2 regions of the Desulfofarcimen acetoxidans DSM 771 genome follow, and region 1 is predicted to be linked to the other one. Evidence: predicted binding sites of a transcription regulator. Region 1 holds the regulator's gene; the other holds the start of a gene.

The links. The regulator HrcA, encoded in region 1, represses chaperone genes, less so after heat shock. The targets are predictions, from matches to a motif close to TGTTAGCACTCNNNNNNNNNGAGTGCTAACA.
Region 2: htpG (molecular chaperone HtpG) is a predicted target of HrcA. The motif match lies at 7,796-7,826, and genes of this name have one in related genera.

Annotation. Positions count from the first base shown of each region.
Region 1 covers NC_013216.1:3,420,747-3,432,448, forward strand. Annotated here, with positions in the region: gene dnaK (molecular chaperone DnaK) at 1-371, opposite strand, end outside; gene grpE (nucleotide exchange factor GrpE) at 410-1,024, opposite strand; gene DTOX_RS15635 (TCP-1/cpn60 chaperonin family protein) at 1,027-2,604, opposite strand; gene hrcA (heat-inducible transcriptional repressor HrcA) at 2,626-3,663, opposite strand; gene hemW (radical SAM family heme chaperone HemW) at 3,785-5,083, opposite strand; gene lepA (translation elongation factor 4) at 5,199-7,007, opposite strand; gene DTOX_RS15655 (hypothetical protein) at 7,058-7,570, opposite strand; gene DTOX_RS21635 (hypothetical protein) at 7,790-8,248, shown strand; gene spoIIP (stage II sporulation protein P) at 8,372-9,406, opposite strand; gene DTOX_RS15670 (copper amine oxidase N-terminal domain-containing protein) at 9,605-10,504, shown strand; gene DTOX_RS15675 (HD-GYP domain-containing protein) at 10,557-11,648, opposite strand.
Region 2 covers NC_013216.1:2,547,137-2,558,838, reverse strand. Annotated here, with positions in the region: gene DTOX_RS11680 (MerR family transcriptional regulator) at 85-591, shown strand; gene DTOX_RS11675 (inorganic phosphate transporter) at 626-1,624, opposite strand; gene DTOX_RS11670 (DUF47 domain-containing protein) at 1,636-2,250, opposite strand; gene DTOX_RS11665 (DUF1657 domain-containing protein) at 2,542-2,748, shown strand; gene DTOX_RS11660 (DUF421 domain-containing protein) at 2,783-3,643, shown strand; gene spoVAC (stage V sporulation protein AC) at 3,686-4,165, shown strand; gene spoVAD (stage V sporulation protein AD) at 4,167-5,180, shown strand; gene spoVAE (stage V sporulation protein AE) at 5,177-5,536, shown strand; gene DTOX_RS11640 (BaiN/RdsA family NAD(P)/FAD-dependent oxidoreductase) at 5,741-6,979, shown strand; gene DTOX_RS11635 (hypothetical protein) at 6,976-7,572, opposite strand; gene htpG (molecular chaperone HtpG) at 8,008-9,891, shown strand; gene DTOX_RS24830 (hypothetical protein) at 10,129-10,263, shown strand; gene DTOX_RS11625 (hypothetical protein) at 10,296-10,799, shown strand; gene lgt (prolipoprotein diacylglyceryl transferase) at 10,805-11,578, opposite strand.

The DNA of each region.
Region 1 (11,702 bases):
TCAGTAAAATAAGCGGGTACGGTAATAACCGCCTGGGTTACCGTACCGCCCAGATATGCTTCCGCGTCAGCCTTTAATTTCTGCAGAATCATAGCTGAAATTTCCTGCGGGGTATAGTTTTTATCGTCAATCTTAACCTTGTAATCGGAACCCATATGGCGCTTAATAGAAGTCACCGTACGGTCAGGATTGGTTACTGCCTGGCGCTTGGCCACCTGTCCTACCAGACGCTCATCTGTTTTGGAAAAACCGACTACCGACGGGGTAGTGCGGGCGCCTTCCGCGTTGGCTATAACTACAGCTTCGCCGCCTTCCATAACAGCCACGCAGGAGTTAGTGGTTCCTAAATCTATACCTATAACTTTAGACATGATGAAAACCTCCTATAAACATTCTCTATATTTAATAATTAGACTGACTTAGCCACCTTAACCATCGCCGGTCTGATTACCTTATCCTTGAGCATATAGCCTCGCCGCAGTTCCGCTGCAACTGTATTATCGGGAAACTCAGACGTCTCTTCCTGCATTACTGCTTCGTGCTTGTTCGGGTCAAACTGCTCTCCGACCGCTTTAATGGGACAAAGGCCTTCTTTCCCCAGAACTTCGTTAAACTGCCTGTAAACCATTTTCATGCCCTCCATAAAAGACTCCTGAAAGGCTTCTTGATTGCCTTCCTTGACCTGAATACAGAGCGCCCGTTCAAAATTGTCCACTACCTGCAGTAGGTTAAGCAGCAGATGCTCTGTCACATACCTGGCCAAATCTTCTTTTTCCTGCTTGCTGCGGCGGCGGAAATTCTCGAAATCAGCCTGCATTCTGAGCAGTTTATCGTAATAATCCTGTGCCCTTACAGTCTGCTCCCGCAGCCTATCCTGCAAAACCTTGGGATCTGCCGAAGCTTGTTCATCCGGCTCGAGCACTTCCACTTCCGGCTCCACAGATTCCTGCTCCTCTTCATTTCCTTCCGCCAGGGTTTCCACAACCTGCTCCTCTTCCCTTGCTTCCTTGTCTTTAGTCACCATGCTCACCTCACCGTCATATCTGAAACACTGTTTAAATCTGGACTTTTATACTCTTTCATTTTAATAATGGTATCTATCCTCAAAATAGCCTCGGCAATTTCCCCCGCGGCTTTTAAAGCATAAGTTTTAACAGGCGCCGGATCTACCACTCCTAAAGCAAGCATATCAACCACCTGCCCGCTGTCGCAATGAACGGCCAGTGAAGTGCTGCCGCCGGCAGACTGGGCAGCCATAACATCCCCCAGCTTTTCCAAGGGGTTAAAGCCGGCATTGGCCACAATCTGGGCCAGCGGGCGCTGCAGTGCCTCTACTACGCAATCAATGCCATAAACAGCCATGCCGCTGACCTCGCCTCGCATTTTCTCCACCATGCGGGCGGCGGCCAGTTCCAGCGAGCCTCCCCCGGGAAGAATACCCCCCTTAACGGCTGCCTGCACGGCAGAAGCGGCATCTTTAGCAATACGCTCCCGCTCGCCCACCACTTCAGCGGTAGCCGCGCCAACCAGCACGGTGGCCAGCGGCTTGCCCTTGCCTTCCAAGATCCAGACCTGCTCCAGCAGCTCATCCTCCTGTACCCGCTCGGCTTCTCCCAGAAGTTTGACCAGCTGCTGCGGGTCTTTTTTCAGGCCGGTTCTTTTAATCATAACCGCTCCCGTGTGCTCGGCCACCTTGCGCAGCTCACTGTGAGCCACCCGCTGCACCACCATAACCCCGGTATCAGTCAACATTTCCTCAGCTATATCAGCTACTCCCCTGTCTGTAAGCACCAGCCCCACACCTAAAGAGATAATCTTTTGCAAATTGTTCTGAAATTCAGCCTGCAGTTCCAGGTAGTGCCGAAAACCCGCCTCTGTGGTCAGCGCTTCCTCTTCGATAGATTCCGCTTCCAGCGCGTCATCCAGCACCAATACCCGAACAGAACTTAAAACTCTGGGCATCTGCCGGTTCATAGCTTCCTTATTAATAATTACGCCCATAAAAACCTGGTTCAAAGCACCTTCTTCAGCCACCACGGCCTCTGACAGTTTAAAGGATTGCTTGAGCAGTTTTTCCCGGCCGATCAAACCGGCTGCCTCCACTACAAGTTCGGCAATATCCTCATGCTCACGCCCGGCTACCAAGGCAACCTGACGCAAAACCGGGTCAGTGAGGCTCTCCACCGCCCTGGTTTGCCCCTGCATGAAACTGAGAGCCCGCTTGATGCCGGCACGCAATCCCTCAATGACTCTGGCTGCCGGAACACCCTTGACTACCTGCTCAACACCTTTGCCCACCAAAGCACCGGCCAGCACGGCGGCAGTCGTGGTACCGTCTCCCACTTCCTCCTGCTGGGCCCTGGCTATATTGATCAGCATGCGGGCCGCCGGATGGTTGACTTCCATCATGGTCAGAATAGTAACACCGTCATTGGTAATCACTACATTACCGAATTTGTCGACCAGCATAGTATCCAGACCCCTGGGGCCCAGCGTGCTCTCCACTGACGAAGCTACCGCCCTGATAGCATCGGCATTGGTAATTAAGGCCGACAGTTTTTCATCAACTTCCGCTCCGGCACTGGCCTGCTGTTTGAGACTCAAAGCTGTTCCCCCCTGTGTTAATTAACCTCCGCGCAGCATTCTCTCCAGAGCATCGGATAAGCTTCTGGTTAAAAACTCCACCACGCTGACTGTCCTGGCATATTCCATCCTGGTAGGACCTATGATGCCGATACGTCCCATCATCTTACCGCCCATCTGGTAACCTGAAGTAACCATACTGCAGCCTTTAATTTCATCCTTATTGATTTCCCCACCGATGCGAACTGTCACTCCTTCATTAGACACATCAGACATCAAATCACATAAAAGCTGCTCTTGTTCCAAAAGGCTCAAAAGCGTTTTGACCTTATCAATATTTTGAAATTCAGGTTGATCTAAGATATTAAATACCCCGCCGAGGTAAATTTTATCCTTTTTTTCCACTGTCAAACTCTGTTCCATCAGTTCCATAGCCAGGTTCAGAACCTGCTTATGTACGGACAGTTCCATATAGATATCTCTGATCAGGCTAAGTTTGATACTCTCCATATTTTTGCCCTGTAATTTGGCATTTAAAACCTTTGAAATAATATCCAGATCACTTTGTTTGATATTTTCCGCCACTTCAATCATGCGGTGGTTAACTGTACCTGTATCCAACACCACCAGCACCATAGCCTGGGTGGGACTCATTAAGACCAGTTGTATATACTTAAAGGAGCTGACGCTTACACTGGGTATCAATACCAGGGATGTGTAATTGGTTAATTGAGTCAAAAGCTGTCCGGTGCGCTGTATAACCTGGCCGACATCTTTGACCTTCTTATCGTACTCGTCCAGAACAAGCTGCTCTGCTTCCTCACTCATTTTCTCGTTCTCCATCAGGTAATCTACATAATACCTGTAACCAAGATCAGAAGGTATTCGGCCGGATGAGGTATGAGGCTGTTCAATCAGGCCCATATCCTCCAAATCAGTCATTTCGTTGCGTATGGTAGCAGGGCTTACACCTAATTTGTACTTGCGGGCTATGGTTCGGGAACCCACCGGTTCGGCAGTCAATATATAATCTCTTATAATGGCCATGAGGATCCGTTGCTTTCTCTCATCCATCTTCATCCGGTTCACCCCCTTTGTTAGCACTCTATGCTGCTGAGTGCCAACCTTAATATAAAAAATAGCACTTGTAAAATTATTTGTCAAGAGTTTAGAATAAGTTAGTTTCATTTAGTTTATTCTCTTAGACAAACTCTCTGAAAACTATATTGGCCAAGGGGAGTCCCTCCTCTGTCAGCCGCAGGAAACCGTTTACTGTTTCTATTAAGCCAAGGCCGGTTAGTTTTCGGATCTGGCGGCTGTACAAGTCTTCCACTCTGACAGCAAAGCAGCGGGCAAAGGCTTCCAGGTCCAGACCATTTAACATTCTGAGTGCCAGGAAAATTGTTTCGGATATTTCTGTTTCCAGACTGATCACTTCACTGCTCTCCAATGGAAGTTGGCCGGCTGCCAGTTTTTCGGCGTAGGTTTTCAGATCACCGCTGTTGCTGCAGCGGATCTTATTTAAGTAGGAATGGGCTCCCGGCCCTATGCCCAAGTACTCACCGTGCTGCCAGTATAATATGTTATGGCGGCAGTATTTGTTCGAACGGGCAAAGTTGGATATTTCGTATTGCTCAAAGCCTGCTTCTTTAAGAAAGGTTCCGGCATACCGGTACATGGCCAGCTCGGCTTCCTCTGTGCAGGGTTCGATATGGCCAAGAGTTACCGATTTCTCCAGGGGAGTTCCCTCTTCCAACTGAAGTCCATATAGCGAAAGGTGCTGCGGATTCAGGTCAATTATTTGTTCCAAGCAGGTCTGCCAGCCCTGCATTGTCTGACCGGGAATGCCGAAAATCAAGTCCAGGTTGATATTGTCAAAACCCTGGCGGCGGGCCAGCTTTACAGCCTGCAGAGCCTCCTGAAAAGTGTGGATACGGCCCAACGTCTTTAACAACTGCGGTTGACATGCCTGTACACCCAGGCTCAAGCGGTTAACCCCGAATTCCCTAAAAAGCGCCAGGTTTTCTCCATTTACGGTTCCGGGGTTGGCTTCTGCCGTGAATTCGGCACCGGGAGCCAGGGGCAGGGAATGTCTGAGCGTTTTTAATATTACGCTTAACAGTGAAGCAGGCAAACAGGTAGGTGTTCCGCCTCCCAGAAAAACAGAGGTAAACACAGGAGCAGCAAATTCATCATAAGCATAATTTCCTAGAGCATCAAAAAATTTCTTACGGTTTTCCGTCTGGGAACTGCTCCGGAAAAGCTCCGCATACAAGTTTATTTCTCTTTGCAGGGCTGCCGAGTAGATTTCTGCGGCGGCATTTTCATAGGGATAGGAAATAAAATCACAGTAAAGGCATTTCCTTATGCAAAATGGGACATGTATATACAGTCCCATTCCAATTTCTTCATTATATTGCGCAAGCGGTGCTGTTTTATTCGCCGCGCTTGTTGTTTTTGTTATACTTGTCATTAAAATGTTTTCCGTATGATATTTCATAATTTGTTGTTCCTCTTGCCGAACCGGATATTTTCAGCACAAACAAAATCAATCTTACCTTCCAGATCACTCTTGCCTGTCATCACCTAACTTGAGCTGTGCTTACTATAAGGTTTTACTTATCATTGATACTCAGCACAGCCATAAAGGCTTCCTGCGGAATTTCCACATTACCAACCTGCTTCATACGCTTTTTGCCTTCTTTTTGCTTTTCCAACAGTTTGCGCTTTCTGGTTATATCGCCGCCATAGCACTTGGCCAGCACATCCTTGCGCATGGCCTTAATATTTTCACGGGCAATTACTTTATTGCCTATACTGGCTTGAACCGGTATTTCAAACATCTGGCGAGGGATCAGTTTACGCAGACGCTCCACCAGAGCTCTGCCCCGATAATAGGCTTTATCCTTGTGCACAATCATGGACAGGGCATCCATTACTTCCCCGCCGATCAGTATATCCAGCTTAACCAGGTCAGTCTCTTTGTAGCCGGCCAGGTCGTAATCCAGCGAGGCATAGCCCTTGGTGCGGGATTTCAACTGGTCATAATAGTCAAAGATAATTTCACTTAAGGGCATTTCGTAAATCAACATTACCCGTTCGGGGCTAAGGTATTCCATATTTTTAAACTCGCCGCGCTTTTCCTGGCATAGTTCCATAACCCCGCCGACAAAATCCTTAGGCACCATGATAGTGGCTTTGATAAAAGGTTCCTCAATTTTAACCAGTAAATCCTGCGGGGGCAGGTTGTGGGGGTTCTCCACCCGGAACACATCCCCGGAGGTAGTGGTCACCTGGTAAACTACATTGGGCGCGGTGGTAATCAACAGCAGATTGTATTCCCGCTCCAATCTTTCCTGTACGATTTCCATATGCAGCAGGCCTAAAAAGCCGCAGCGAAAACCAAAGCCCAGCGCCGCTGAGGTTTCCGGCTCATAAACCAGGGCGGCATCGTTTAGCTTGAGCTTCTCCAGAGCATCTCTTAAATCTTCATAATTGACCGTTTCCACCGGGTAAAGACCGCAAAAGACCATGGAGACAGCTTTGCGGTAACCGGGCAGCGGCTGGGCGGCGGGCCTCTCCGTGCCGGTAACCGTGTCACCTACCTGTATATCCTTGACATTTTTAATGCTGGCAGCGAAATAACCTACCTCACCCGCATTAAGCACACCTGTATCAGTCATGGCAGGCTGAAACATGCCCACCTCATTAACCTCCATTTCCTTGCAGGTAGACATCAAGCGGATATTCATGCCTTTCTTAATTATACCGTTCACTACACGCACATAAGCGATAACACCCTTATAAGGGTCATAGTGGGAATCAAAAATAAGCGCGCTGAGCGGAGCGTCGGTTTCCCCTTTGGGCGGGGGGATTTTCTCCACAATCTGCTCCAGAATCTCCTCCACACCCAAACCGGTTTTGGCCGAAGCATATACAGCGTCACCGGTATCCAAACCGATCACTTCTTCAATTTCCTTTTTAACCCTTTCAGGCTCTGCACTGGGCAAATCCACCTTGTTGATTACAGGAATAATCTCCAGATCATGCTCCAGAGCCAGGTAGACATTGGCCAACGTCTGGGCCTCTATACCCTGTGCCGCATCCACCACCAGCAAAGCCCCCTCGCAGGCAGCCAGGCTGCGGGATACTTCATAGCTGAAATCAACATGTCCCGGCGTATCAATTAAATTGAGCAGATACTGTTGCCCGTCTTTAGCCTTATAGCTAAGGCGCACAGCCTGGAGCTTAATAGTTATACCCCGCTCTCGCTCCAAGTCCATTTGATCGAGAACCTGCTCATCCATCTCCCGCTCTGTCAGTGTTCCGGTATATTCCAAAAGCCTGTCGGCCAGAGTTGACTTACCGTGATCAATATGAGCAATAATACAAAAATTTCTTATCCGGTCGCGACTATACTGCATGAATTTTCCTCCTATCCAGAACGACCATAAAAACCCTTTATATTATATCATTATCTTATGATGTCCTCAATAGAAGGGATATAATTAGAAATCGGCACACGTGACGAAACAAATTCCTGATATCTTTTTAAAAATGTTGTGCAGACAACATCCACCCTCCAGGTAACCTGACAAACCAATTGCTGATACTTGTACAATAATTTTTGCATCATCTCCATTATACTTAAGCTCTTCTCTTTTAGCTCAGCCACAAAGGCATGATATTCTTCACCTGGCTTCAGACCAGTAATCTTACCGGTATAACCGTTAAGCAGCGAAACCTGTCGCAGGCACTCTCCGGCCAGCCCGTTAACCTCTTCTTTATCCGGAAGCTTTATATACACCCCTTCGCCCAGTATCTTTATACGGTAATGCCCCTCACCCAGCTTCTCTGCATAAAGGGCATGCACATTCTGCCCTGCAGGCAGCATATCATTTAGATGAAACAAGACCAGCTGCACACCCCAAAATAATCCCCCGAAAAAGAGCAGCAGGCTGGCTTTGACAGCCATTCTTCTACCCATGCATAAGGCCCCCAAGATTTTTTACTTCTATACTGCTCAACTTGAGAAAAATTATACATTTAATTTAAAAACTACTTTCACTAATAATAATCACCATATCATTCTAAAATTTATCTGCAAAGGTAGGAATAAGTTAATTCAGGTCGAATTCTAACATATAGTTAAAACAAAAATTGGCGCAATTATATAAATAGCAACAACCCGGCAGCAGCAGCCTTAATGACCAGGATGAATTATAGAAAAAAAGAAGCTATAAAAGTTAAAGCAGCTATAGCCAGAATGATTGCTCGTATGCAATTGGATCAAGCTAAATCAGCATTAATAACCATTTTCTCAGATACATATATACCTCTGAATGAGGATGAAAGACTGGAGTTTCATAATATATTGTATAAGGAGATGAATCAGTTGGAGGTGGAGAAGTATATGGAATATACCACTTACTATCATACACAAGGCTGGATAAAAGGTAGAGATGAAGGTAGGGCTGAAGGTAGGGCTGAAATGCTTGTAAATTCCTTCAAAAAAAAGTTTGGTACCGAACCTCAAGGCTTAAGGGATAATCTTCTAAAACTTTCCCCTGAAATACTGGATGATTTAATCTATACGCTTTTTACCAGCAATGATGCACAGCACTTCTTGCAAATGGTTGAAAAAGAACTGACAAAGAATCAATAAAGTTAATGAGTTTTGCATATTAGCTATGTTATATATCAACTGAGACATAAAATAATAAGTGTAACTTATCTTATTACAGAACCGATAAAAGCGTGGACAAATTTGTCCACGCTTTTATCCTCACTAATCATTTTTATTTATCATACCGGCCAGCACATCCGCCACGAGTCCGGCCGAATAAAGGGCTTCATCCGTAGTATTGTCAACACTGCCGATTTCCAGCAGTATGGAATTTGAGTGCAGGTGCTGGTTGTAGCGGCCTTCCTTAACTCTGACACCCAGAGACAGGCCCGGATAAAGCTCATTCATCCTGTCTGCCACCCTTTGGGCAAAATCACGATTTTCCTCCCAACCCGGAAAAGGAGACCTGGCGTCGGAACCCACCACGATCATCACTCTTGCCGCCTTTTCACCTTTTATCTCTACCATAGTCTGTTCCCGGCTTTTCGCCGAATCACGGTGAATATCCAGCACAAGCTGCAATTTAGGGTTGCGTGCGATCAAATCACGGGCTACCTTTTCTGATTCCAGGTAAGCATTATTGTACACCTCATCATTGATACGATCCGAGATAGCCGTTCTTATGCCGTACTTTTCCTCCAGCACCTTTTTTAAAGTAACCGCTGCTTTTGTTACACCTCCCCTTTGACCTTCCAGGCGGTCCACCCCGTCAGTCAGTGCATAGGTCTCACCTGTATGAGTGTTGTAAATTGCCACCAGACAGTCCTTGCTCAATTGAACAGTTTTCTCCTCATCGGCAACAACGGGCAAAGTAACATCAGGTTCATTTTCAGGCGCCTGCACTTTACTCAGCAAAGGCAAGCCCAGGCTCATAATATACTGGGGGCCGCGCAAATCCACTCCCGGCAGATAAACAGCAAAAACATTCTTTTTTCCGGACTCGTCCACACTCACCTGACCAACACCGGAAAGCACCGGCATTGCTATACTCATCAGGCTAAGCGGGTTGCGTGTCAACCAGACCGAAAACCTATTCATACCGCCTAGCATATACGGGCAGCAAAACCGGACTGTAAAACCAAACCCGGCACTAAGCATCATAAAAAGCAGCATATATGCAATCAGCCTGGAACCTTTCCCATTTTTAAAACGGCGGCGGCTCCGGCAGCCTAAAGAAGACGGATAAATAAAAATCACCCCTCCCATTATATGCCATAATATATGTCGGGATCTAAAACAGTATGAGAAAATTTTTCCGGTCTTTAATGTGAATTAAGGAATGGGAAAATATAAGCACTATAGAAAACGTAAAGGAATTATCCCAATAACGTAGAATACTAACCTATATAAAAGATATTTTACGTCAAAGGATAATTTAAGCCGAAGGAGAAAAGAATGCGAAAGATTAATCTAATATCAGTTTTTGTGATTCTTTCCATATGTTTTTTCTGTTCAAATGCCAGGGCCGGCGAGATAAAAATAATTGTCAACGGACAAGAACTGATTCCTGACACATCGCCTGTCATCTATGGCGGCAGCACCCTGGTGCCGGTAAGATTCGTAGCCGGGTTATGCGATGCCGGTGTAGACTGGAATGAATCAATCGGGGTGGCTGAGATCACCAGAGATGATCTGAAGCTGGAAATGTATACAGACGGAACTGTATTAAAAAACGGCCAACCTGTCTCGCCTGGCGTACCCATAGCAATTGTTGATAATCGCTTAATGGCACCCTTAAGATTTATAGCGGAAACCTTCGGCCTGACCGTTAACTGGGACAGTGAAAACAGCGCAGTGCATATTGACTTCCCTCTGGGCTCAAAATATAGCCCGGTGCCGGCTAACCAAACATTCCGCACTCCGGAGGGTTTCGAAATTACTGTAACAGGTTTTATTTATGGTGATACGGCCTGGAACATAATTAGAAAAACCAGTCCGAGGTTAAATGATAACATACACAAAAAACCGGACAATGATAATAATTATGTACTCATAACTTTAAAAATCAAAAACAAAGCCAGTGCCGAGGCGCGCCCTCTGCTGGATTACGCAAAGTTTAAGCTTATGGGCTCCTCCAAAACAATTTATTATCCCAGTGACAAAGAAGTTTTCTTATTTAACTATCATCCCAATGAAACCCCTTATATAGTGCTGAACAGCTATCTTACAAGGGATAAGGAGATTAGCAGGAGTGTTACCTGGTATGTACCCAGAACAGAAGACAATTTTATGTTAATCTGGGATGCGGATCCCGGTTCCGGTTATGATAAAAAAACTTATTTTAAAACTCAGTAAAAAAATAGTACAGCAGAAAAAGATGCAAATAAACATGCCTTTAGAATCAGTTTTAATATTTATCAGCGAACTTTCTAAACGAGGGCAGTATAGTTATATTACGATGCTCTAAGAGTGAGATTTCTATCTGTTCATCTACCGGTTCCAAATTATCTGTAAAAAGAATCCTTACTTTAGGATACTGCGTGTATCCCGGTAACGTTTCAATTACAATAGCAATTTCACCCGTACTCAGCTTAACAACAGTTCCCGCCGGGTAGGCAGCTATGTTTTTGAGAAATTGATTGATAATTTCCTGCTTAAACAGGCAATCACCCGAACCCAGGATCATCTCATAAACCTCTTGAGGCGGAACACCTTTCCGGTAAATTCTATCAGCCGTGAGAGCATCATACATATCAACCATCCCGACAATTTGCGAAAATAAATGTATCGCCTCTCCCTCTAATCCTCCGGGATAACCTTCACCGTTATAACGCTCGTGATGCTGTTGGGCAATCAAAGCCGAATTTCTGCTGATGTTAGTGTCATTACTAAGAATATTGAAACCGTTACCAGGGTGCAGCTTTATTTCTTCAAACTCCTGAGGTGTTAATTTTGCCGGTTTGTTTAATATAGAAAGGGGAACAAGCATTTTACCAATATCATGGAAAAGCGCACCAATAGCCAGTTGAACCAATTGACTGCGGACCATGCCCATACTTATACCAGTCAATACTGACAGAACACATACATTGACAGAATGTGCATAAGTGTAATCATCCATAGTTCTGATATCAATCAAATTCACAATTAAATTATTATTATCCAATAATTGATCAATAATATCATATACCAGAGATAACGTTTTCTTGCTCGCTAAAATGGAAGCACCACAACGTTTTGATTGGCCTTCATTATGGGTTGTCATTATGTCCTTAACATGCTTTATAGTGTCAATCCGGGTTTTATCAGAAATGATATCATTCACTTCAATATCAGGTAACAAACCGTCATCAATATAAAGTGATACAATGCCTAAACGATAAAGTTTATCAATATAATTTCGTGTTAAGATTACACCTCTATTTAAAAGCACCTGTCCACTACCGTTAATAACCGGTTTTCCTACCTTTTGTCCCGGTTGTAGCGCATATATTGGCACCCTGCGCAAATTGAATCACTCTTTCCTAGTTGTTAAATTTTGAAACTATTACAT
Region 2 (11,702 bases), 870 kb from region 1:
AAGATAATTATATTTATACACAAAGAATTCATAGCTTCCTCCATTTAAATTTATAAGTTAACTTCAGTGTGTAAGGTGGAAAAAATGGAAGAAAAATGGTTAACATTAACTCAAGTGGCTGAGGAAGCAGGGTTATCAGAAATTACAGTAAAACGTTATGCAAATCTGTATGACCGTTACCTGCAATACCGTATTTTTGGCCGTTATAAAAGGTATACACCGGAAACGGTTAATCTTATGATACATATTTCATCTCTTGATCAAAACGGCTTAACTATAAATGAAATTTCCGAAAAACTTAAGAATGATTATAGCGCTTTTATGGCAGTAGGAAATGCTAAATCTTACCGGGTACTAGTGCCGTTGATGATTTTGGTTAATTTACTGGAACTTTTGGTCAAAGCAATGCGTCAAATTACTGTTGCTTTTGAGTATATTAGCGCTCAGGAAGAAGAATTGAACAAACTGCGAGAGGAATTAAAACAAATGCGACGACGATTAGAAAAGGCGGAAGCATTTCAAAAAAATACCGATAAAGAATTATCAAATAAATCTTCACAAAGTTGGTGGAAAAGAGTATTTAGCAAATAAAAGAAGCTCTTGAGTCGAGAGCTTCTTTTATTTGCTAAAAAAGTATAGATGCAATCAGGTAAACTAAGCCCGCTAAAGTGGCTGTAATAGGAAGTGTTATTAACCATGCGGTGATCATTCTTTGGGCGGTACACCATTTTACACAGGAAAGTCTTTTAGCCGAACCTACGCCCATAATAGCAGAAGATATAACGTGAGTAGTGCTTACCGGTTGACCAATGATAGTTGCTCCTATAATAACACTTGCGGACGTAACATCTGAAGCAAAACCGCTGATAGGTTTAAGCTTTATAATTTGAGTCCCCACTGTCTTAATGATTTTCCATCCGCCGACAGAAGTTCCTAGCGCCATAGCTATGGCGCAGGTCAGCTTAACCCAAAAGGGTATGTCATGGGTATTCTGTAAACCACCGGCAATTAAAGCAAAGGTAATTATACCCATTGATTTTTGTGCATCATTAGTGCCGTGGCTGAAGGCCTGAAAAGCGGCGGTCAATATTTGTAAAAATCTAAACATCCGGTTAGTTGAACGAGGGTTGGCACTCCTAAAGACGAATCTTAATATACTCATAATAATGTATCCTATGCAAAAAGCTAAAACAGGAGACAGTATCAGTGCTTGCAGTATTGTAAGAAAGCCGGCAAAATTAACGGCTGAAAGTCCGGCGGAGGCAATGACTGAACCTGTTAAAGCGCCTATTAAAGCATGGGACGAACTGCTGGGAATACCGTAATACCAGGTGATTAAGTTCCATATAATGGCGGCCACTAAAGCCGCTATGACTATAGGCAAACCGTGCTCCAATTTCATTGGATCGGCAATTTTGCCTCCAATTGTCTTGGCTACGCCGGTAAAAGTCAGGGCTCCGACCAGGTTCATAGTAGAAGCCAGAACAATTGCGGCACGGGGTGTCAAGGCCTTTGTGGAAATAGAAGTGGCAATAGCATTTGCTGTATCATGAAAACCATTGATAAAATCAAAAGATAAAGCCAGCAAAACCACAGCTGCAATTAAAACCAGAGTTGAATCCATTTTTCTTCTCCTTATGAATTACGCATAATCAAGGATTCCAAAAGGTCTGCCACATCTTCACAGGCATCAGTAACACTTTCCAAGACCTCATAAAGATCCTTCTTTTTAATAATCAGTATGGGATTATCAATTTCCTCAAATAAAGTTTTTATAGCTTCTCTCAGAAGTTGATCTGCCTCATTTTCCAGTTCATTAATCCTGTTAATATGCCTGGACATTTCCATCATCTTTTTTTGTACCAGCAGCTTTATGGCAAAGGATATTTCATCCACAGAGTTAACAATCATTTGAGCGAACAGCTTCATGTAGTCGTCTGATTCCTTAACATTATATAGTTCCATTCTGTCAGCGCAAGCTTCTATTCCATCCAGTACATCGTCCAGCTTGGAAGCCAATCCGAAGATATCTTCTCTTTCCAACGGGGTAATAAATGTCCTGTTTAGCGCGTGCATTATTGTATGGGTATACCCATCCCCTTTGTCCTCCAGGGTCTTAATTTTTTCGGCGTAATGTTCAGAATCATGCAAATTGTGGATTTCTTCTTGAAACAGGTAGGCAGCTTCTTTTAGATTATCTACATCTAAGATTATAGTTTCAAAGAATATGTCCTTTTTTTTGAAAAACATCAAAATTAGCCTCCCGCATTATGATTTATACAAATATTTACCCAGTAGAACTATACCAGCATTCTGTTAAGCGATTGTTAAGTGTTTATTAATTTTATATGCACATATGTCGGATAATATATTATGTGAACTTAAAATGGGTAAAATACGTGGTTGTTTAATACCATACCAAATATTATAAGATATATATTCAGATTAAGTTATTATATTCACAAGCTAAAAATGGTTTTTTAGCTGGTATATAAACTCTTATCAGAATACAAAATAAATTGCAGGAGAGAGGTGAATGACATGACTGTTGCTTCACAGTTAAAACAAACTATGTCAGTACTTAAAGGAACTGTGAATACCTTGGAGACATTTGCTTCCTATACAGAGAATTCAGAGGCCAAAAAGGTGTTGGACATGAATATTGAAAAAATCAACAGCGTTGTGAAGGACTTTGAAGACAGAATTGGTTTAATCGAATTTGAAGAGCCGCAATACAAGGGCTTTTAAGTGTTTTAAGAAAATAAATTAAGGGGAAATTAATGTGTCAGAGGGATTAATGATTATACTTAGATCCGTAGGTTTATTGGCTTTGCTGCTGCTTATTATACGTATTATGGGTATAAGACAGGCTTCACGCATGACTTTATTTGACTTTGTTTGGTCTGTGGTATTAGGAGTTACGGTGGCGTCTATCGGCTTAAACATAATAGACAATTTGTTATTGGGCTTAACTGTTTTGCTGGTGTGGAGCCTGCTGCCGGCATTGGTACATATTCTGGCTCTTAAATCGAAAAAATTTCGTGAGATTGTTCATGGAAAAGAAACTGTATTGATCAATAACGGAAAGCTGTTGGAAGACAAGTTAACACAAGTTCGTTTGACTTCTGAAGATTTATTAAGCCAGTTGCGTAAAAAAAGTGTATTTAACTTTGCTGATGTTGAGTTTGCTGTTTTAGAGCCTGACGGGGAAGTAAGCGTACTGCTGAAAAAAGACAAGCAGCCTGTTTCAGCTAAAACTATGGGTATAGCCATGGGGCAAGAAACATCTCCGCAAACGGTAATACTCGACGGTATTATATTGAACGAACCCCTGGCCTCAATGGGGCTCAATAAAAGCTGGCTGGCCGCGGAACTGGACAAGCTGGGGGTAGCTACTGAAAATGTATTTATGGCCCAGGTTGATTCCTATGGCCAGTTATATTTGGACTTATTTGATGATGCAATAAATCTTCCCCAACCTAAAACCAAAGAACTGGTTTTTGTTAATTTAAAAAAGTGCCTGGCTGATTGTGAATTATACGCCCTGGGAACAAATGATTCTAAAGCCAGGTCTATGTTCAGTGAAGCTGCTGATACATTAGGCAGTGTAGTGATGGATTTAGAACCCTGGTTAAAAAAATAACGCGGGCTGGATTAGATAATTAAACTGAATGGGGTGCTGTTATTGTCAAATCAGAAATTAAAGAAATTAACAATGGTTCAACAGGAATATAAAAAGTTTGCCCAAATTAGAGAGCCTCAGAGACCGGTGTTGATGAATTGCGCTCGGGCTTTTCTGGTGGGTGGCACTATTTGTGTCTTTGGACAACTTATTCAAGGTTTTTTTGTCAACCACTTTGGTTTCACTCAAAAAACTGCGGGTAATCCTACTGTAGCCGTACTCATTCTAATCTCAGTAATTCTTACTGCCCTGGGAGTATATGATCATATTGCACAGTGGGCGGGTGCCGGTACTGCCGTACCTGTAACAGGCTTCGCCAATTCCATAGCTGCGGCAGCCATTGAACACAGGAGTGAAGGATTTGTTCTGGGTGTAGGCGGCAATATGTTTAAATTGGCCGGTTCCGTGATTGTTTTTGGAGTTTTTGCCGCCTTTGTGATTGCTTTGATAAAAACACTGCTTACCATGCTGGGAGGAGCCTGATATGCTGCGCGGACATCAAACCTGGGTATTTTCCAGTAAACCTTGCATTATTGCTTCAAGCGCTATAGGTGGGCCTTTTGAGGCACAGGGGGCTCTGTCCGGTGATTTTGATATTTTGCACGATGACCTGTGGCTGGGCCAGACGACTTACGAAAAAGCTGAAAAAAAATTGTTGGAAGATGCCTGTGAAACGGCTATTCAAAAAGCCGGTTTAAAAAAAGAAGATATTCAGTTTTTTCTTTGCGGGGATTTAATGAACCAAATAGTATCCAGCAGCTTTGCAGCCAGAACCTTGGGCATACCGTTTTTCGGTCTTTACGGCGCCTGCTCTTCTTCCATGGAAGGCCTTGCTCTGGCAGCTTTGCTGCTAGACAGTAAAGCTGCCAAATATGTATTGTGTGCTACCGCCAGTCATAATGCTTCTGTGGAAAAACAATTTCGCTACCCTACTGAATACGGTTCTCAAAAACCACCTACAGCCCAGTGGACGGTGACAGGGGCAGGTGCCGCTATTCTGGCTCCAAAGGGCCAGGGACCGAGAGTCAAGGCTGCTACTATTGGCAGAGTAGTAGATATGGGCATAACTGATCCTTTTAATATGGGTGCTGCCATGGCGCCTGCTGCGGTTGACACTTTGGAGGCTCATTTCAGGGATACGGGTCTTGGGTTTGATAATTATGATCTTATTGCTACAGGCGATTTAGGCAGAGTTGGCAATACCATTGCTGTTGATTTACTTAAAAAACATGGTTTACCTGTACCGCAGGATAAATTTACTGACTGTGGTTTGCTCATATACAAGGAAGACCAGCCGGTAATGGCGGGAGGCAGTGGCTGTGCCTGTGCTGCAACAGTTACATATGGCCATATTTTTAACCGGATGAAAAAAGGTGAACTGAAAAAAGTTTTGATTGCCGCTACAGGCGCTCTTTTGTCTCCTCTAACCTTCCAGCAAAATGAGAGTATTCCCGGTATTTGTTACGCAGTCAGCTTTGAATATGATGGGGAAGGATGATTCTTTTGATATTTGTTTGGGCTTTTTTAATCGGTGGTTTGATTTGTGTTATAGGTCAGTTGCTGATGGATGTGGCCAGGCTCACTCCGGCTCACACCATGACACTTCTGGTGGTATCAGGGGCTGTGCTGGGTGGTCTGGGGTTGTACGAACCTCTGGTTGAATTTGCCGGTGCCGGTGCTACTGTGCCAATAACCAGTTTTGGCAATTCTCTGGTTCACGGCGCTTTGACGGAGGCTAAAACTACCGGTATGGTAGGGATATTAACCGGGATATTTGAAGTTACCAGTGCCGGTATTTCAGCTGCAATTATTTTTGGTTTCATGGGCGCGCTGATTTTTAGGCCTAAAGGTTGATGCGTTGCATGAGCTTTATGGTCAATAACCAGGCTGTTTTTCAGACCGATTCAGCTGCATTTTGAATATCGGTTTGCATGGTTTGCTAAGGAGATTTATAATATGCTTATATTTAATATTTGCATATTGGCTCGGAGGTTTATATAGATTATGATTTGATTAGATGAAAAAGTTTGGATTATAACGGTAATTCGGAGGTTTAACATGGGTTACGATCTGATTGTGGTTGGTGGTGGGCCGGCCGGTATGCTTGGAGCTGCAGCGGCTGCTGAGAAAGGACTGAAAGTTGTTCTGCTGGAAAAAAACGAAAAGCTGGGTAAGAAGCTGTATATTACCGGCAAAGGCCGCTGCAACGTGACCAATAACGGTGATATGGATGATTTTTTGCGCAATATTACAACCAATAAGAAGTTTTTATACAGCTCTCTTTATAGCTTCAGCAATCAGAGCTTGATAGAGCTTTTGCATTCTTTGGGAGTTAAAACCAAGGTTGAAAGAGGCAGCCGGGTATTTCCGGTATCTGATAAATCAAGCGATGTGATAAAAGCGCTCAGCAGGCATTTGCACGAAAATCACGTGGAAGTCAGGCTAAATACTGAGGTAAAACGGGTAACTCAAGAAGGAAGCTGTACAACAGGTGTAATGCTGCGAAATGGGAGCCTGGTAAAGGGTCAAAAAGTGCTATTGGCTACCGGCGGTTTATCTTATCACCAGACCGGTTCAACCGGGGACGGCTATAGGATGGCCGGTCAATTAGGGCATTCTGTTATTGAACCAAAGCCTGCTCTGGTTCCTCTGGTGTGCAGAGAAAAATGGGCCAAAGATTTGCAAGGTTTGACCCTGAAGAATGTATCTGTCAGTGCTGTGGTAAACAATCGTGCGGTAACAGAACAGTTCGGAGAACTGCTTTTCACACATTTCGGGGTTTCCGGCCCGGTTATACTGAGTATTAGCAGTTATTTAAAAAATTACTGGTCACAGGCTCCGGTAAAGCTGTGGGTTGATTTAAAACCCGCTCTCTCAATAGAACAACTGGATATGCGGCTGCAGAGGGATTTTCAAACCTATCAGAGCAAGCACCTGAAAAATGCACTGGATGATTTGCTGCCGCAAAGAATGATACCGGTGATTATAGGTTTATCCGGGTTGGATGAACACAAACAAATTAATCAAATTACTAGATTAGAACGTGACAAGCTGGCACATACATTTAAAAATATTACTATTACTGCAACCGGCACCAGACCGCTGGCGGAGGCTATTGTTACAAGCGGCGGCATTAATACTAAAGAAATTAATTCTTCAACTCTGGAATCAAAACTTATTAAAGGCTTATACTTTGCCGGTGAAGTTATCGACGTGGACGCTTTAACCGGAGGTTATAATTTGCAAATAGCTTTCTCTACCGGTTATTTGAGCGGCAGCAGTGCCGCTCAAAATTAAAGGTAAGAGTCTATTTCTTTTTCTATGGCTGTAACTTCTTCTTCCGTTAGCTTACGGCTTAATAAGTTGGTTAATGCTTTAATGGAAGCTCCCACAGCTATTCTCCTGATATCGGGTTTTTCTGCAGCCGGCTCAAAGACTTTTCTCGGCTCATATTTAGCTGACGGCAGCCCGGGACTCATTTGTTCAGCCAGCATGTCCAGTGTCGGAGGTTCACTTTCTCTTTCAACAGCCGGTTCGAAGTCCCCGAATTCCGTGTTCCTGACAAAGCCGCTGTTAAAAGATTTATTTTCGGGCTCGCTAAAGGCATTCTTTTCTTGAAGCCTTTTAGCTTTGGCCTTTTCTTTTTTTTCAAAAAATATTGAGTGCTGTTGTGCAATAATTTCTTCAACTTCCGCCAGTTCGCCTTTATGTGCTTCCAGAAATATAAATTTATCCGGTTCGTACTTTTGCGCGATTTCTATTAAATCATGCTGGTTGGCAATAAGAGCTTGCAAAGCGGGGAACACCTTAATGGGGACCTTAGCCAGATCCTGATCATAATTAAAACCGCTGGCTGTTAATTCAGGTGTTTTTTTCTTGGTTTTGGCCATGCAATCACGTCCTTTAGAATGAGTTTTTGCCAAGCTTAATTTTAATACAGTCAAACGGTATAGTACAAGACCAATTATCCCTGAGATAAGGTTATAAAATTCTTCGTTTTAAAAAGGATAATAATGATATTGGTAGAAAATTAGCCTAATTTAGTTTTATTGAAGTATTTTTCGGTTAAAATATTATTGCATTTTGTTTGTTGTTTTGCTAATATTTATTTGGTGTTAGCACTCGCTTCTCATGAGTGCTAGTAATTAGTGAAAAGAGTTCTTTATATTATGGTAAAATTATGCTTACAATGAATTTATTGTAATTTAAGGTCGGTATTGCATAATTTCCGATGAGCGCGAGCGCCTGTGGCTGTTCGAAAGTTGCTTAAGGCGACTTTCTTGAAATAATAAGTATTTTTAAATAAAATCTTGGAGGTGTATTGTATGTCTGTTAATCTTGAATCGGAAAATTCCGGATCCAAACAGGAGACCAGGGAGTTTCAAGCTGAGGTCAAACAACTTCTGGATATAGTGATTAATTCTTTATATACTGACCGGGAAATTTTTTTAAGAGAGCTTATTTCCAACGCAGCGGATGCTTTAGAAAAGTTCCGCTATGAAAACATTATCAATAAAGATGTAAGTGATCCTGATTTGCCCCTGCATATTTCTATTGAGTTAGATGAGAAGGAAAAGCTTCTGATAATTTCAGATACCGGTATTGGCATGACAGGTGATGAATTAATAGAAAACTTGGGTACTATAGCTCATTCCGGATCTAAGGCTTTCATTAAGTCTATGGCAGATAATGACAAAAAGGATCTCAATTTAATCGGCCAGTTTGGTGTCGGTTTTTATGCCGCTTTTATGGTGGCCAGGAAAGTTACCGTATTGACAAAGTCCTATCAACCTGAAGCACAGGCATATGAATGGTCTTCTGAGGGTATGGGCAGTTATGCTGTCAAAACAGCCGGCGGCATCACAAGGGGAACCAGAATAATATTGGAACTCAAAGAGGATGCCCTAGACTTTATCAAACCGGAAACCGTTAAGCGTATTATCAAGCAGTACTCCAGTTTTGTGGCCTTTCCGATTTTTATTGGTGAAGAGAAAGTTAATACCGTGGAGGCCATTTGGACAAAGAATAAGAATGAAATTAAAGATGATGAGTACAACGAATTCTACAAATTTATCGGCAATGCTTATGATGAACCTTTTTATCGACTGCACTTTAACGCCGATGCGCCTTTAACCATTAATGCCATATTATTTGTGCCAAAAAACAATTTGGAACAGGTTGGCTTTGGCAATTTGGAGCCGGGAGTAAATTTATACTGCCGCAAGGTTTTAATTCAGCAGCATTCGGAGGGAATTTTACCGGAATGGCTTCGTTTTGTCAAAGGTGTGGTGGACAGCGAGGAAATACCGCTGAACATATCTCGCGAGACCATGCAGGACAGTGCCCTGATGGCAAAGCTGCGCAAAGTGCTTACCGGCAGATTTTTAAAATTCCTGGCTGAGCAGGCCAAATCCGATCCGGAAAAATACTCTGAATTCTATAAAGAATTTAGCAGGTTTCTCAAAGAAGGTGCAACATCTGATATTGTACATCGCAAAGATATTGTCAAGCTGCTGCGTTTTGAGTCTTCCAAGACAGAGGATGGAAAGTATACCTCTTTTGAGGATTATCTATCCAGAATGAAAGAGGAGCAGAAATACATTTATTATATTAACGGTCCCAGCCGTGAATTTATTGAGGCCGGGCCTTATCTGGAAATGTTTAAGGCAAAGGATATTGAGGTTATTTATACCCATGAAGCGGTCGATGATTTTATCATGACTCATGTGGGAGAGTTTGAGGGTAAGAAACTTATTTCTGCTGACCAGTCTGAGTTGGAGCTGCCGGAAACTGAAGCTGAGCTTGAGACAGGGGAAGATGCGCTGGACAGCGATACCATAAAAGCCTTATCGGAATGGTTAAAGCAAGCTCTTGGTGATAAAGTCAGCGAGGTAAGGGAATCAAAACGATTGGTGGACAGCCCGGCTGTTTTATTGAACATGGACGAGTTTATGACCAGCAGTATGCAGCGGGTGATGCAGGCAGTGCATAAGGACTATATGCATATGGGCAAAAAAGCTTTGGAAATTAATCCCGGGCATGAATTAATTAAGAGATTATCAGCACTGCGTGAAAAGGACGAGGAATTTGCCAGGTTGGCTGCTGAGCAAATATATGATAATGCTCTTGTCTCGTCAGGTCTGTTTGTTGACCCTCGCCTGATGGTCAGCCGCATGTACCGTATTCTTGAGAGGGCATTACAGCAATAGGTTTGTTAAACTGTAAAAAATAGCCCTGCGGCTTTAATAGCGGCAGGGTTATTTTTTTTAGACTAGGAAACTCTCATGAGCATTAACTCATAGAATAGCATAAAAATGAAAACATTTTCGTGAAGAAATTATGCTTATGATGGAGCCATGGATAAATCATTGTTTAATGAAGTGCAAATTTATGTTGCATAAATAAGGTTAGTATTGCATGATTTTCTATGAGATTCATATGCTGCAGTGAGCACCGCGGAGAATGAAAACGGTACTTTTGAGTTTATTTTCAGAGTAGCACAAATGCCTATGGCTGCAAGAAAGCCGCTTAAAGCGGCTTTCTTGCAGGTCAAGCTTGAAAAACAGGTAACAACTATGTAATATGTGTATATGGTAATGTAGGGGGTGGGCAGATGCGGGAAATAGTATTGCCAGAACTGGTTGCTGAATTGGATGACGCGTTAATTCTGGTTGTAACCAGCTCCGGTGACGGTTTAATGGGTTTATTTGAAAGAATATATCGTAAAGAGGAAATTGATTACAGGGTTAAGTGGGAATTAATTAAGAAAGATGATAAGAACTACCTTATAGGTCTGTTAGTACTATGGGATTCTGAAAAGGATCCTGTAACTATCGGTTTTTCTCAAGAGCTGTGGAATTTTTTGTCTATTATCAGGCAAAAAGGACAGTTGATTTTGATGGTTGACTGGCGAATATTAGAGGAAGGTTTAACCTTTGAAGGAGAAATAATGGATACTATTCTTCCCAAGGCAATGGTTATCAACGATGCCGAAACAGGTATGGATTTTCTATTAAAACAGGTAATAGATGAAGTATTAAGCAGCGAACCCCAGGAAAAGCTGTATGAGTTGCTGGATATTCTGAGACCCGCTGCAGCTCCCAATTTTCTAAACTGATTGCTTTAAACATCAAGTTTTGTTGCTCTGAATCTTTTGTAAAAATATAAGAAAATCGCAGTTACTATCAGTGTCAAACTTACCAGTTGAGCCACTCTTATATGCCCTAGCATTAAACTGTCTGTGCGTAAACCCTCAATAACAAATCTGCCTGTCGAATACAGTCCCAGGTAGATTAAGAGTATTTCACCCTGAAACTTTTTACGCGTCAGACGGGTTGTTAGGAAAACGAAAAGGCTAAAATTCCACAGTGATTCGTAGAGAAATGTCGGGTGAAAATAACTTCCGTTGATATACATCTGGTTTTTAATAAATAATGGGAAATGATTGATGAAGTTTTCGCTAACCGGTCCCCCGTGTGCCTCCCGGTTAATAAAATTACCCCAACGGCCAATGCTCTGTGCCAGTACAATACCCGGTGCGATAAGGTCTCCTGTACCCCAGAAGCTTAGGTTTTGTTTTTTTACATAAAGATAACCGGCTGTAATGCCTCCCAGTAAGCCTCCGTGAATAGCCAACCCTCCATGCCATACAGCCAGTATTTCCCATAAATTTTCCCGGTATTGACTCCATTGAAAAATTACATAATACAGTCGTGCTCCGATAATGCCTGACGGTATTGCTACGGTTGCTATGTTTAAGATATGTTCAGGATTTACACCTGCTTTTTTAGCATTATGATAGGCAACTATTAATGCGCTTAAAAAGGCCAGAGCCATAATTACTCCGTACCAGTGAATAGGAAAAACTCCTATAGAAACGGCCACAGGATCAATCATATTACCGACAACTCCTTTATATATCAACATGCTTATATAATACTTGATTTTTTACAAGCCTACAACAATTAAACCTTTAACAAAAATGTTTAGACTAAAAAATTTTCCGTTTACTTGTAAATAT